Regions from separate parts of the Paenarthrobacter sp. YIM B13468 genome, predicted to be linked through region 3. Evidence: riboswitches for the same ligand, from Rfam matches in the RefSeq annotation. Region 3 holds a riboswitch; each other region holds the start of a gene.
What was found. Region 3 has a riboswitch for glycine ahead of gcvP (aminomethyl-transferring glycine dehydrogenase). Riboswitches for the same ligand answer to the same signal wherever they lie in the genome.

Region 1 (4,151 bases), on a different contig from region 3:
TTGAGGTTTGCACCGTCAACGTACACCTGGCCACCGGCCTCGTGGACGGCGTCGCACACTTCCCGCACGTCGGCGTCGTAAACACCGTGCGTGGACGGGTAGGTGATCATGATGCAGGAGAGCGCCTCGCGGTTGGCTTCGATCTTCGCAGTCAGGTCCGCGTGATCGATGGTGCCATCAGCGGCCGTAGCCACCACGACAACCTTCATGCCGGCCAGCACAGCCGAGGCTGCGTTGGTGCCGTGCGCAGAAGCAGGGATCAGGCACACGTTGCGCTGCTCATCCCCGCGCGACAGGTGGTAGCCGCGGATGGCCAGGAGGCCCGCGAGCTCACCCTGGGAGCCGGCGTTCGGCTGGATGGAGACCTGATCGTAACCGGTGATCTCAGTGAGGTCGGCTTCCAGTCCTTCAATGAGCTCGCGCCAACCAGCCGTCTGGTGATCCGGAGCGAACGGGTGGATGGAGGCGAACTCAGGCCAGGAAATTGCTTCCATTTCAGCCGTGGCGTTCAGCTTCATGGTGCAGGAACCCAGCGGGATCATGGTGCGGTCCAAGGCGAGGTCGCGGTCGGACAGCTTGCGGATATAGCGCAACAGCTGCGTCTCGGAACGGTGCGTGTTGAACACCGGGTGCTGCAGGAAATCCGAGGTGCGCAGAACGGAGGACGGCAGCTCAAACCCTGAAGCGTCCTTCACCGGGCCGGCACCGAAGGCGACGGCTACCGCGGAGAGGACCTCCGGCGTCGTGGTTTCATCGAGGGAAACGCCAACCGTGTCGGCATCGATGCGACGCAGGTTGATACCGCGGGCTTCGGCGGCGGCGATGACTTTGCCAGCCTTGCCGGGTACGCGGACCGTCAGAGTGTCGAAGAAGGATTCGGACACGAGTTCGCGGCCGGCGGTCTTGAGGGCAGTGGCCAGTGTGCGGGCGTGGCCATGGACGGTTTCGGCGATTGCCTTCAGTCCTTCCGGACCGTGGTAAACCGCGTACATCGAGGCCACGATGGCGAGCAATGCCTGGGCAGTGCAGATGTTGGACGTGGCCTTCTCGCGGCGGATGTGCTGCTCGCGGGTCTGGAGCGCTAGCCGGTAAGCGGGGACGCCGGCATTGTCCTTGGAGACGCCCACGATGCGGCCCGGAAGCGTGCGCTCCATGCCTTCGCGGACTGCCATGTATGCGGCGTGCGGGCCACCGAAGAACAGCGGAACACCAAAGCGCTGGGCAGTTCCGACCGCGATGTCGGCGCCCTGTTCGCCCGGGGGCGTGATGAGGGTGAGCGCCAAAAGGTCGGCAGCCACAGTGACCAGGGCACCGCGTTCCTTGGCCTCAGCGATCACAGAGGAGTGGTCAAACACGTGGCCCGAAACGCCGGGTTGCTGCAGGACGATGCCGTTGATGTCGCCGTCGGGAAGGCCCGCCGAAAGTTCGGCAATCTCCACTTCGAAGCCCAGCGCTTCGGCGCGGCCCTTCACGATCGCGATGGTCTGCGGGAGGAGGTCGGCGTCCAGGACGGTCTTGCCGTCCTTCGCGGTTTTGGACTTGTTGGCGCGACGCATCAGCAGCACGGCCTCAGCCACGGCAGTGGCTTCATCCAGCAGCGAAGCGTTGGCTACCGGCAGCCCCGTGAGGTCCTGGACCATGGTCTGGAAGTTCAGGAGAGCTTCGAGGCGGCCCTGCGAAATCTCGGGCTGGTACGGCGTGTAGGCGGTGTACCAGGCCGGGGATTCGAGGATGTTGCGGCGGATGACCGGGGGCGTCACGGTGTCGTAGTAGCCCTGGCCGATCATCTGGACGGCGGTCTTGTTCTTGGAAGCCAGCTTGCGGAGCTCGGCGAGGACCTGCACCTCGGTGAGGGCGTCCTGCAACTTCAGGGCAGTGTCCTGGCGGATGGAATCGGGGACCGCAACATCTACCAGGCCGTCTACGGAGTCGTAGCCGATGGCCTTGAGCATGGTGTCAACGTCGGATTGGCGTCGGGCGCCGATATGCCGGTCCGCGAAAGCGGTGGGGGTTGATTGAACAGTCAAGAGGAACTCCATGATTCAGGCGCCCACTGAGCGCCACGATGAATGTGGGTTCCTCCCCACTCTGTATTGGACCTGAGAGATTCCGCAGGAATGGTTGCCTGCTTGCACCGTCGGTGAGCCCGGTTGCCCGGACTGCTTTCCAGAGTTGCCTAACCGCGGCGGTACATGTGCCTGAGAGATTCCTGGGGAGGATTTGCTCCTACGGCGCCTGACTGGATGTACCGGCAGGACTCTCCCGCCGCAGATCAAAAGCGTTGCGTCACCATGGGTGACACGCTTCACACCATAGCTGGTCATTTCGAAAAAGCGCAAGCAAGGGATACCTACCGATGCATCGCCTCGTGGATCTGGAGCGCGAACCACAGCTGGGCAACCGTGGAGGTTTCACCCATGTCCAGCCCCGTCAATTCGCCGATTTTCCGGATCCTGTAGATGATGGTTTGCCGGTGCGCGAACAGGGCAGCGGCAGTCTTTTGCCAGGAACGCTGCGAGTCCAAATAGGTCCTCAGCGTGACCAGGAGATCGCCTTCCTGGCTCTGCTCGTAATCGAAAATCGGGCCCAGCAGACGCCTGACCAGCGCAGTTCCTTCCTCAAAACCGGTCAGCCCGAGCCAGGATGGCCCCTGCGCGTAGCGGGCCAGGTCGAGCTTGTTCGCCCGGGCCGATCCGAGCGCCCAAAGGGACTCCTGCAGCGCGCGCTGAATGCCCGCCACACCCGCCGGAGCGCTGATTCCAATCGCGGCATCTGCCCCGGCGCAATGAACCAGGATGTCGTCAGGCACATCAGCGGGGACCACCACGTGCAGCCTGCTATTCCGCTTCAACGACGCCGACGCAACCCCGTGCCGCCACAGTTCGATGTGCACGTTCGCCAGCTTGTCGCCGTCGTTCGTTGTGGTGGAAGCGTTCGCTGACATGGATGCGAGCAGGAAGTCTTGGGGCGGAACCCCAAAAGTTGACAGCCGGCTCTCCATCTCGGCCGCGCCCAGTCGGCCATCCATAGCCTGCAGCAGGAACTCGCCGGCCAGCCGATGCCGCCCTTCAAGCGACAAAACGATGCGCGAGAGCTGCAGTCCCAGCACGGTTGCGGCGTGCAGGAGTACGACGGCGTCCGGGTGCGGTTCGCTGTGTGGCAGCACCACGAGCAGGGCGTTGGCGTGCGTCGGGATGTCCATGGTCAGCACGTGCCGGCCCCGGATCCGGTGCCACTGGAAATTCTTGCCAGCCAAGGACACCTGCCCGGAAAGCGGAGCCCATTCATCCGCGAGGAACTCCGGGAGCCGCTGGCCCTCGGGGTGCCAGGGATGGAGGCAGCGGCGGTCCACCACGAACAGTTCAGCGTCCAGTTCGGTGGCAAGCCGTTGGACCAGGCTTTGCCAATGGTCCTCGGAGGCTCCGGCCGTGCGGAGAAGGTCGTAGACCCTGGCTGTCTGGCGCAGGCGCCGGGACTCTTCGAGCAGGGAGGATTCGGCAACCGAGCGGGCGATCGCGATGAAGGGCAGCGGGTACGGGATGTTGATCAGCGGCAGCGGCAGCCGGTCGCAGGCCGCCAGGAACTCCTGCGTCAGCGGGGGTGCGTGCATCTTTTCGCCGATCGCCAAGGCGCTTGCCCCGCTGTCCATGAGGGCCTCTGCGAGCGCCACTTGTCCCTCGGCGTCCGCGGGAATCGAGAGTCCATTGGTCATCATGAGCTCGCCGCCGGTGACCCATTCCCACAGTCTGGGCAGGTCCGAAGTGTGCGCCCAGGTGATCCGGTTGTCGCGCCCTGTGTCGCCGGCAAGGAGGGTGAGCCCGAGTTGGGGTTCAGCTACGAGCTCGGCGACCGTGATTGCCATCGGATGGGGTCCTGACTCTATGATTCCGGGGGCCGTTTCGGACCATTTAGACATTCGTCTAAGCGCCTCGGCCATTTGTAGTCAATGTACCGCTATTCGCCGTGACCCGCGTCACCAAGAATGGAATTACTTACTTCCCGCTCAATGGCGAGCACCCCTCACACCAAGGATCCGGCAATGACAATCCACAAGCCCATCGGCCCTGTCGACGCAACCAAAGTCCCCCGGTATGCAGGCCTCGGCACCTTCGCCCGCCTCCCCCAAATCGACCGGGTTCCGGACTACGACA
Region 2 (4,151 bases), on a different contig from region 3:
GGCGCGCCCGGTCCCGGCAAGCTCAGGCACCACAGGCGGGCAAGCGTTCGACGTCGAACTGGCCGACGGCACTACGCTCACCGTCGGCTCGGTGGTCCTCGCGCTGGGGCACGTCGAGTCCCGTTTGAATCCGGAGCAGCGTGCGTTCCAACGGGCCGCCGACGAGCACGGCCTCCTCTATTTCCCGCCTGCACCGCCGGCCGACGTCGACTGGCAGCGGGTGCCGGACAACGAGCCCGTCCTGGTGCGTGGGATGGGACTGAATTTCTTCGATGTCATGGGCCAGCTGACCGAGGGCCGCGGAGGCAAGTTCGTCGAAGCCGGCGTACCGGGAGCCGGAGTTCTCGAGTACCGGCCCTCAGGCAGGGAACCCAAGATCATCGCAGCATCCCGGCGCGGAACCCCGTACCGGGCCAAGGCTGGTTTGGCAGGGTATTACCCCAGCAGCATCACCATGAGTTACCTGACCGAGGCAGCAGTGGACCGCTTCAGGGCAGCCGGCATCCAGCCAGGATTCGACCATGACCTTTGGCCGCTCCTGCATCGTGACGCCTTGTGGGCTTACTACTCCACCCTGGCAAGGTCGCAGCCCGCCGCCATTCGCGATGCAGCGCAGTTCCTCGCGGACCTTGAGGATGCCTTGCAGCCCCACGCGCACACCACTGCCAAATGGGAAAGTGACGTCGCCGCCCTCGTGGACAAGCACGTGGTTGCCTCCCGCCGACTCAATGTCCGCGGGCTCGCTGCGCCGTTGGCTGGCCGGACGTTCGCGTCCCGCCGGGAGTTGGACCTGGCGATAACGGCCTACCTTGACGACGACGCGCGGCGCTCTGCCCTCGGGGAAGCCGACCCCGTGAAGATGGCCATCGGAGCCCTCCACAGAGGCAGGGCGATCCTCAAGTCTGTCGTCGCGGACGGCGGAATCACGGACGAATCGTGGGTCGCTGAACTGCGGGGATGGTTCGAATCGTTTGTTGAAGGCCTTGCAAGCGGAGCCCCAGCACTGCGTTCTGAGCAGTTGGCAGCTTTGGCGCGTGCCGGCGTCGTTGGTTTCGTTGGACCCGATCCCAAGTTCAGCGTGGATAGAAGCGCCAAGGTTTTCCGGGCGGTCTCGCCTTGGGTTCACGATGGACCTGTGGAGGCACCCACTTTGATTGAAGCGATGTCGCCAGCCAACCGAGTAGGCATCAATATTTCCCCGCTCCTGGAACAACTCATGGCCGACGGCCTTGTGCGAACCAAAATCATGATGAGTGCCGAGGGCACGCCAGTGCAGACAACCGGACTGGATGTGGAACCGCACCCGTACCGGCCTGTGGCGTCCAACGGCTCTGTGACGCAGGGGATGTATGTTTTGGGCCTGCAATTGTCCGCGACCCAGTGGGGAACAGCGATTGCTGCGGAGGCGCGTCCGGCAACCGGGAAGGCTTACGCCAGTGGCCAGCGAACCTTGCGGGATGCCGACGAAATCGCTCGTAGCATTCTGGGCAGTTAGCTGCCTTCGTTTGCGGTGAGTCCAACGCTTCGCTAGTGTGTGAGCTGCATCACCGGCAAAGTGGTGCGCGCTTTTGATCTGCGGCGGGAGAGTCCTGCCGGTACATCCCGTCAGGCGCCGTAGGAGCAAACCCTCCCCAGGAATCTCTCAGGCCCATGTACCGCCGCGGCGAGGCAACTCTGGAAAGCAGTCCGGGCATCCGGGCTCACCGAAGGTGCAAGCAGGCCCACTCCTGCGGAAACTCTCAGGTCCACGACAGAGCGGGGAGGAACCCGAATCATCGTGGCACCCAGTGCCGCCTGAACAATGGAGTTCCTCTTGACGATTCAGCGCCCACCATCCTCCGACTCGCATCGAGCAGACTCACCACACCTCGAACGGCAGCTCAGTAACCGGCACATCCAGCTGATCGCGATAGGCGGTGCAATTGGCACGGGCCTGTTCATGGGCTCGGGAAAGACAATTTCTGCCGCTGGTCCGTCTGTCATTTTCGTGTACATGATCATCGGCTTCATGCTGTTCTTCGTCATGCGCGCCATGGGCGAGTTGCTCCTGAGCAACCTGAACTACAAATCCTTCAGCGACTTCGCAGCGGACCTGCTGGGTCCCTGGGCAGGGTTCTTCACCGGCTGGACCTACTGGTTCTGCTGGGTCATTACCGGCATCGCTGACGTCATCGCGATCGCCGGGTACTCCAAGGAGCTCTGGCCTTCCCTTCCGCTCTGGGTACCCGGATTGATCACCATCGGTATCCTGCTGCTCCTGAACCTGGCTACGGTGAAAGCATTCGGCGAGACCGAGTTCTGGTTCGCCCTCATCAAGATCGTCGCTATCGCGGCCCTCATCATCGTCGGCCTGTTCATGATTTTCAGCGGCTTCCAGTCCGACGCCGGACCGGCCAGCTTCACCAACCTGTGGAGCCACGGTGGCTTCTTCCCCAACGAATTCATGGGCTTCGTCGCCGGTTTCCAGATCGCCGTCTTCGCTTTCGTCGGCATTGAACTGGTAGGCACCACGGCCGCCGAGGCCAAGGACCCGGAGAAGAACCTGCCCAAGGCCATCAACTCGATCCCGATCCGCGTGCTGCTCTTCTATGTGGGCGCCCTCATCATCCTGATGTCCGTCACCCCGTGGACCCAGTTCGCGGCTGGACACAGCCCCTTCATTGCCATGTTCTCCCTGGCCGGACTGGGTGCTGCCGCCACCATCGTCAACCTGGTGGTGCTCAGTTCTGCGATGTCCTCCGCCAACTCCGGCATCTACTCCACGTCCCGCATGGTTTACGGACTGGCTAAGGAAGGCGACGCCCCAGCTGTGTTCGGCGCGCTCTCAGGACGCAAAGTACCCCGCAACGCCCTGTTCCTTTCCTGCGTCCTGCTGCTGTCCGGCGTCGTTCTCATGTACGCAGGGCAGGACATCGGCAAGGCGTTCGACATGGTGACCACCGTGTCAGCTGTCTGCTTCGTGTTCGTATGGTCCATCATCCTGGCCAGCTACCTGGCGTTCCGCAAGCGGCGGCCACACCTGCATGATTCTTCGGCGTTCAAAATGCCCGGCGGCGTGGTGATGGTGTGGGTGGTCTTCGCATTCTTTGCCTTCGTGCTCTGGACCCTGACCACGCAGCCGGACACTTTTGCTGCGCTGCTGGCTACGCCGCTGTGGTTCGTGATTCTGGGGGTGGCCTGGTCCATCCTGCGTCGTCGGCCCGCGCATCTGGTTCGCTACGAGGAGTTCCAAGCGGAGCTTGAGAAAGACGCCAAGCGAGCGGAAGAGCCCGAGCTCGCAAAGAAGTAGCTGCCAAACCCCAGGGGGCACCTCACGATTCATCACCGTGAGGTGCCCCCTGGGGCAGCCTAAGGAAAGGGGCTGTTTAGCCCCTCAGGCACTTCTGATACTCCAGCCACGCCCACGTGTAGCGGAGCCAGCCCACGAGGTCGTACCACGTAGACGGTTTGACCGGCGGAGTGCACTGCGGCGGGTTGGGCCCGCTATCAGCTACCTGAACACTGGCCTTCACCACGGTTCCACTCTCGACGGCGGTCAGCACCAAGGTGCCGGTACCTGCAGCTGCCGCAGCGGGAACCTTGAGGTCCACCGTGGCTGCTCCTGCCGTTACTGGAACCGATCCAAGCGGCACTGCTGCGCCCTTGCTGTCCACGAAGATCGCATTGAGGGTGTTGTTGGCCGGGCTGCCGATCGAGGTGAGATTCAGCTTGGAGATAGCGAGTGTCATGGGCTCACCTGCTTTGACCTCTGTGGCGGTGGTGTTAACCACGGCAACTGACCGGCGCGCGAAGTCCGGAGACACGGGGTTGTGCTCACGCAGGTACTTGATCCACGCATCGCGGTCCACCAGACAGGTGTCCTTCGTGTTGGTGCCTTCCTTGAAGATCCGGAAGTTGTCGCCTCCCGTTGCCAGGAAGCTGAAGGTCCCAATTCTGTATTGCTTCGCCGGGTCCATCACGGTCCCGTTCACCCAGATGCCGGTGATGCGGTCCCCTGCAGGGCGGCCGGCGTCATAGGTGTAGTTGACGTTCTTGGAGAGTCCCAGCTGCTGGTAGGGGCGGCTGGGAACAGTTCCGTCAACGTTGGTCTGCCACTGCTGCTCAAGAAGGGTCTTGAACTGGGCGCCAGTGAGGGATGTAGTCCACAGGTT
Region 3 (4,151 bases):
AGAGCACGGGGAAGTGCTCGTTGAGCCGGGAAGCAATGTAGTTCGCAGCCAGCAGCGCTGACTTGGTGGCTTCGGTGAGCCCCTGGCCGCCCATGAGCTTCACGTAAGCCCAGGAAATCGGCAGCACACCGGCCGAACCGAAACGGGAGGCCGAAATCGGGACGTCCTTGCCTTCGGTCCAGGAAGCAGCGTCACCCGGCATGAACGGCGCCAGATGTGCCTTGGCCGCGACCGGACCAACACCGGGTCCGCCACCGCCGTGCGGGATGCAGAACGTCTTGTGGAGGTTCAGGTGGGAGACGTCGCCGCCGAACTTGCCCGGCTGCGCGAGCCCAACGAGCGCGTTGAGGTTTGCACCGTCAATGTAGACCTGCCCGCCGGCTTCGTGGATAGCGTCGCAGACTTCCCGGACATCGGCGTCGTAAACACCGTGCGTGGACGGGTAGGTGATCATGATGGCCGAGAGGGCGTCCCGGTTGGCCTCGATTTTGGCCGCCAGATCGGCGTGATCGATGGTGCCATCAGCGGCCGTAGCCACCACGACAACCTTCATGCCGGCCAACACAGCCGAGGCTGCGTTGGTTCCGTGCGCGGAAGCAGGAATCAGGCAGACGTTGCGCTGCTCGTCGCCGCGGGACAGGTGGTAACCGCGGATCGCCAGCAGGCCCGCGAGCTCACCCTGGGAGCCGGCGTTCGGCTGGATGGAGACTTGGTCGTAACCAGTGATTTCGGTCAGCTGGGACTCAAGATCCGTGATCAGTTCACGCCAGCCCTCGGTCTGGGAATCCGGAGCGAAGGGGTGGATGGAGGCGAACTCCGGCCAGGAGATGGCTTCCATCTCGGCCGTGGCGTTCAGCTTCATGGTGCACGAGCCCAACGGAATCATGGTGCGGTCCAAGGCCAAGTCACGGTCCGAGAGTTTGCGGATGTAGCGCAGGAGCTGGGTTTCGGAGCGGTGCGTGTTGAATACCGGGTGCTGCATGAAGTCGCTCGAACGCTCAACGGAGGCCTCCAGTGCGAAGCCCTCCACGGCTTCGGTGACCGAAGCGCCGAAGACATCCAGGACGCCGCGAACAATCTCCGATGTAGTGGTCTCGTCGACAGAAATGCCCACGAGATCAGCGTCAATGCCGCGCAGGTTGATGCCCTTGGCCTCGGCAGCAGCTACGATTTCGGCAGCCTTGCCAGGAACGCGGACCGTAATGGTGTCAAAGAAGGATGTGTGGAGGACCTCGACGCCGGCAGCCTTCAGTGACGCAGCAAGGGTGCGGGCGTGACCGTGGGCCGTTTCTGCGATTGCCTTCAGGCCTTCGGGGCCGTGGTAGACGGCGTACATAGATGCGACGATGGCCAGCAACGCCTGCGCGGTACAAATGTTGGACGTGGCCTTCTCGCGGCGGATGTGCTGCTCGCGGGTCTGCAGCGCCAAGCGGTAGGCGGGGGCACCGGCGTCGTCCTTGGAAACGCCCACCAGACGGCCCGGCATGGAACGCTCGAGACCCTTCTGGACGGCCATGTACGCGGCGTGCGGGCCACCGAAGAACAGCGGAACGCCGAGGCGCTGGGCAGAACCGACGGCGATGTCAGCACCTTGCTCACCCGGAGGGGTGAGGAGCGTCAGGGAGAGCAGGTCTGCTGCGACCGTGACCAGTGCGCCGCGTTCCTTGGCCTCAGCAATCACAGAGGAGTGATCGAACACCCGGCCGGAAACACCGGGCTGCTGCAGGACGACGCCGTTGATGACGCCCTCAGGGAGGCCCAGCGAAAGGTCAGCGACCTCAACCTCGAAGCCGAGCGCCTCAGCGCGGCCCTTCACGATGGCGATGGTCTGGGGGAGGCAGTCGGCGTCCAGGACGGTCTTCCCGTCGTGGGCTTCCTTGTTCTTGTTGGCCCGGCGCATCATGAGGACGGCCTCTGCCACTGCCGTTGCTTCGTCCAGCAAGGAGGCGTTGGCGATCGGCAGGCCCACGAGGTCCTGGACCATGGTCTGGAAGTTCAGCAGAGCTTCCAGGCGGCCCTGCGAAATCTCGGGCTGGTAAGGCGTGTACGCCGTGTACCAGGCCGGGGATTCGAGGATGTTCCTGCGGATAACCGGCGGCGTGACGGTGTCGTAATAGCCCTGGCCGATCATCTGGACGGCAGTCTTGTTCTTGGACGCAAGCTTGCGCAGCTCGGCCAGCACCTCAACTTCGCTGAGCGCGTTTTCAAGGGTAAGGGCAACGTCCTGGCGGATGTCTTTGGGAACGGCCGTATCAACCAGCGAATCAACGGTGTCGTAGCCGACCGTCTTGAGCATGGTGTCAATGTCGGCCTGGCGGCGGGCGCCAATATGCCGATCGACGAAGGTGGTGGAGGCTGAACTAACCGTCACGAAGGAACTCCATTACTTGGGCGGCGTTTGGGTACGCCACAGCGGCTCGGGTTCCTCCCCGCTCTGTATTGGACCTGAGAGTTTCCGCGTGTTGCTTATACAACGATCGCTTGCACCTTCGGTGAGCACAGCATTTCTTCCGCGCCAACGGGCGCGGCAAAAGGCCTGCTACTTTCCAGAGTTGCCTCGCCGTGGCGGTGCGTGGGCCTGAGAGATTCCTGGGGAGGGTTTGCTCCTACGGCGCCCGCATCACTTGCTTGCAGGACTCTCCCGCCGCAGATCAAAGGCATATTCACTTGTTTGCGTGCCCCTGTAAAGACGCACCACAAGGCTCAATTGTCCTACGTCGGAGGCGTCGCCGCAAATGGATGGCCTGTTACTTGCGGAGCCGGTCCAGGACTCCCAACAGGATCTCGACGTCGGCCTCCCGCCCGACGTTACCGCCCTCCTGTCCGCCTTCGAACATGGCATTGAAATACAGGCCGTCACCCATATAACTGACGGCCTTGGCAACCTCCGGTCCCACATCCTCGGCCAGAACGTCCTGCCACTGTTGTTGAATGCCGGCAAACCTGCGACGCGTCTCCTCATGGGCGACTTCTGCCAGACGTGTGGCCGCCACGAACGCCCGGTCCATGGGGGTCCCGGCCCACAGGGAGGTCCGAATGAAGTAGGCAGCGCTGCCATCGGGCGCAGTCTTCATTTTTTCGATGTCTTCCTGGGCCAGACGATCCAATCGCTCCAGCAGGGCGCCGATCAGCGATTCCTTATTGGGAAAGTGATAGAGCAGCCCACCCTTGGACACCCCTGCTCGCTTAGCAACGGCGTCGAGTGTGGCAGCACGCTCCCCCACCTCAATAAGTAGGGCTTCGAAGGCATCCAAGACTGAATCCCTGGCAACTGGTTTTCGTGGCATGCGTCCATCATTCCCTAAAGGCTTACGGTGATTCCATTTGAAACTGTACCGTCTGGACGGTACAGTAATGACATGTTCACGCCGTCCTCAACGCAAGCACCCCGTTCCGCTTACCCCGCCACGGGCAAGGCAGCACCGTGGCGCGACTGGACGGCACTGGCACTCCTGATGTTTCCGGTGCTGCTGGTTGCCGTCGACAACACCGCCCTCACGTTCGCCCTGCCCGAAATTGCCCGCTCCTTGGATGTGGGTGGCGTGCAGCTCCTGTGGATCATTGACGCGTACCCGCTCGTGTTGGCGGCGCTGCTGGTTTCCATGGGCAACCTTGGGGACAGGATCGGACGACGGCGGCTGCTCCTGATCGGCAGCACAGGCTTCGCTGCGGTTTCGGCTGCTACGGCGTTCGCTCCCTCCGCGGAATGGCTGATTGCCGGCCGCGCTGCACTTGGCGTGTTCGGCGCCATGTTGATGCCTTCAACCCTGTCCTTGATCCGGAACATCTTTGCTGATCCGAACCGCCGGCGGCTCGCGATCGCCGTCTGGGCCGCCGGTTTCTCCGGTGGTGCCGCCCTTGGTCCGATCTTTGGTGGTTGGCTGGTGGAACACTTCTGGTGGGGCGCCGTCTTCCTGGTGGCGACCTTCCTTCTCCTTCCCCTCCTCGCCTTCGGCAGGGTCCTCATTCCCGAATCCAAGGACGCAGACCCGGGCCGTGTAGACGTGCCCAGTATCGCGCTGTCCGTGATCGCGATGGCTCCCTTCGTGTACGGGATCAAAGAATTCGCTGTCCACGGATTCGGGGCGTCGGCAGCGGCCTTCATGGTCTTCGGCCTGGTGATGGGCATTCTGTTTGTCCGTCGCCAGCGG

Region 1: linked by a shared signal. The riboswitch ahead of gcvP (aminomethyl-transferring glycine dehydrogenase) and the one ahead of gcvP (aminomethyl-transferring glycine dehydrogenase) in region 3 are both predicted to bind glycine.
Region 2: linked by a shared signal. The riboswitch ahead of cycA (D-serine/D-alanine/glycine transporter) and the one ahead of gcvP (aminomethyl-transferring glycine dehydrogenase) in region 3 are both predicted to bind glycine.

What each region holds. Positions count from the first base shown of each region.
Region 1 is NZ_JBHZPI010000038.1:25,023-29,173, reverse strand. Features, by position in the region: gene gcvP (aminomethyl-transferring glycine dehydrogenase) at 1-2,027, opposite strand, end outside; glycine riboswitch at 2,177-2,275, opposite strand; gene ACFX4T_RS24595 (PucR family transcriptional regulator) at 2,351-3,862, opposite strand; gene speB (agmatinase) at 4,040-4,151, shown strand, end outside.
Region 2 is NZ_JBHZPI010000028.1:67,542-71,692, reverse strand. Features, by position in the region: gene ACFX4T_RS22290 (FAD/NAD(P)-binding protein) at 1-1,495, shown strand, start outside; glycine riboswitch at 1,570-1,668, shown strand; gene cycA (D-serine/D-alanine/glycine transporter) at 1,802-3,289, shown strand; gene ACFX4T_RS22280 (ExeM/NucH family extracellular endonuclease) at 3,366-4,151, opposite strand, start outside.
Region 3 is NZ_JBHZPI010000030.1:64,298-68,448, reverse strand. Features, by position in the region: gene gcvP (aminomethyl-transferring glycine dehydrogenase) at 1-2,371, opposite strand, end outside; glycine riboswitch at 2,557-2,654, opposite strand; gene ACFX4T_RS22955 (TetR/AcrR family transcriptional regulator) at 2,748-3,287, opposite strand; gene ACFX4T_RS22950 (MFS transporter) at 3,360-4,151, shown strand, end outside.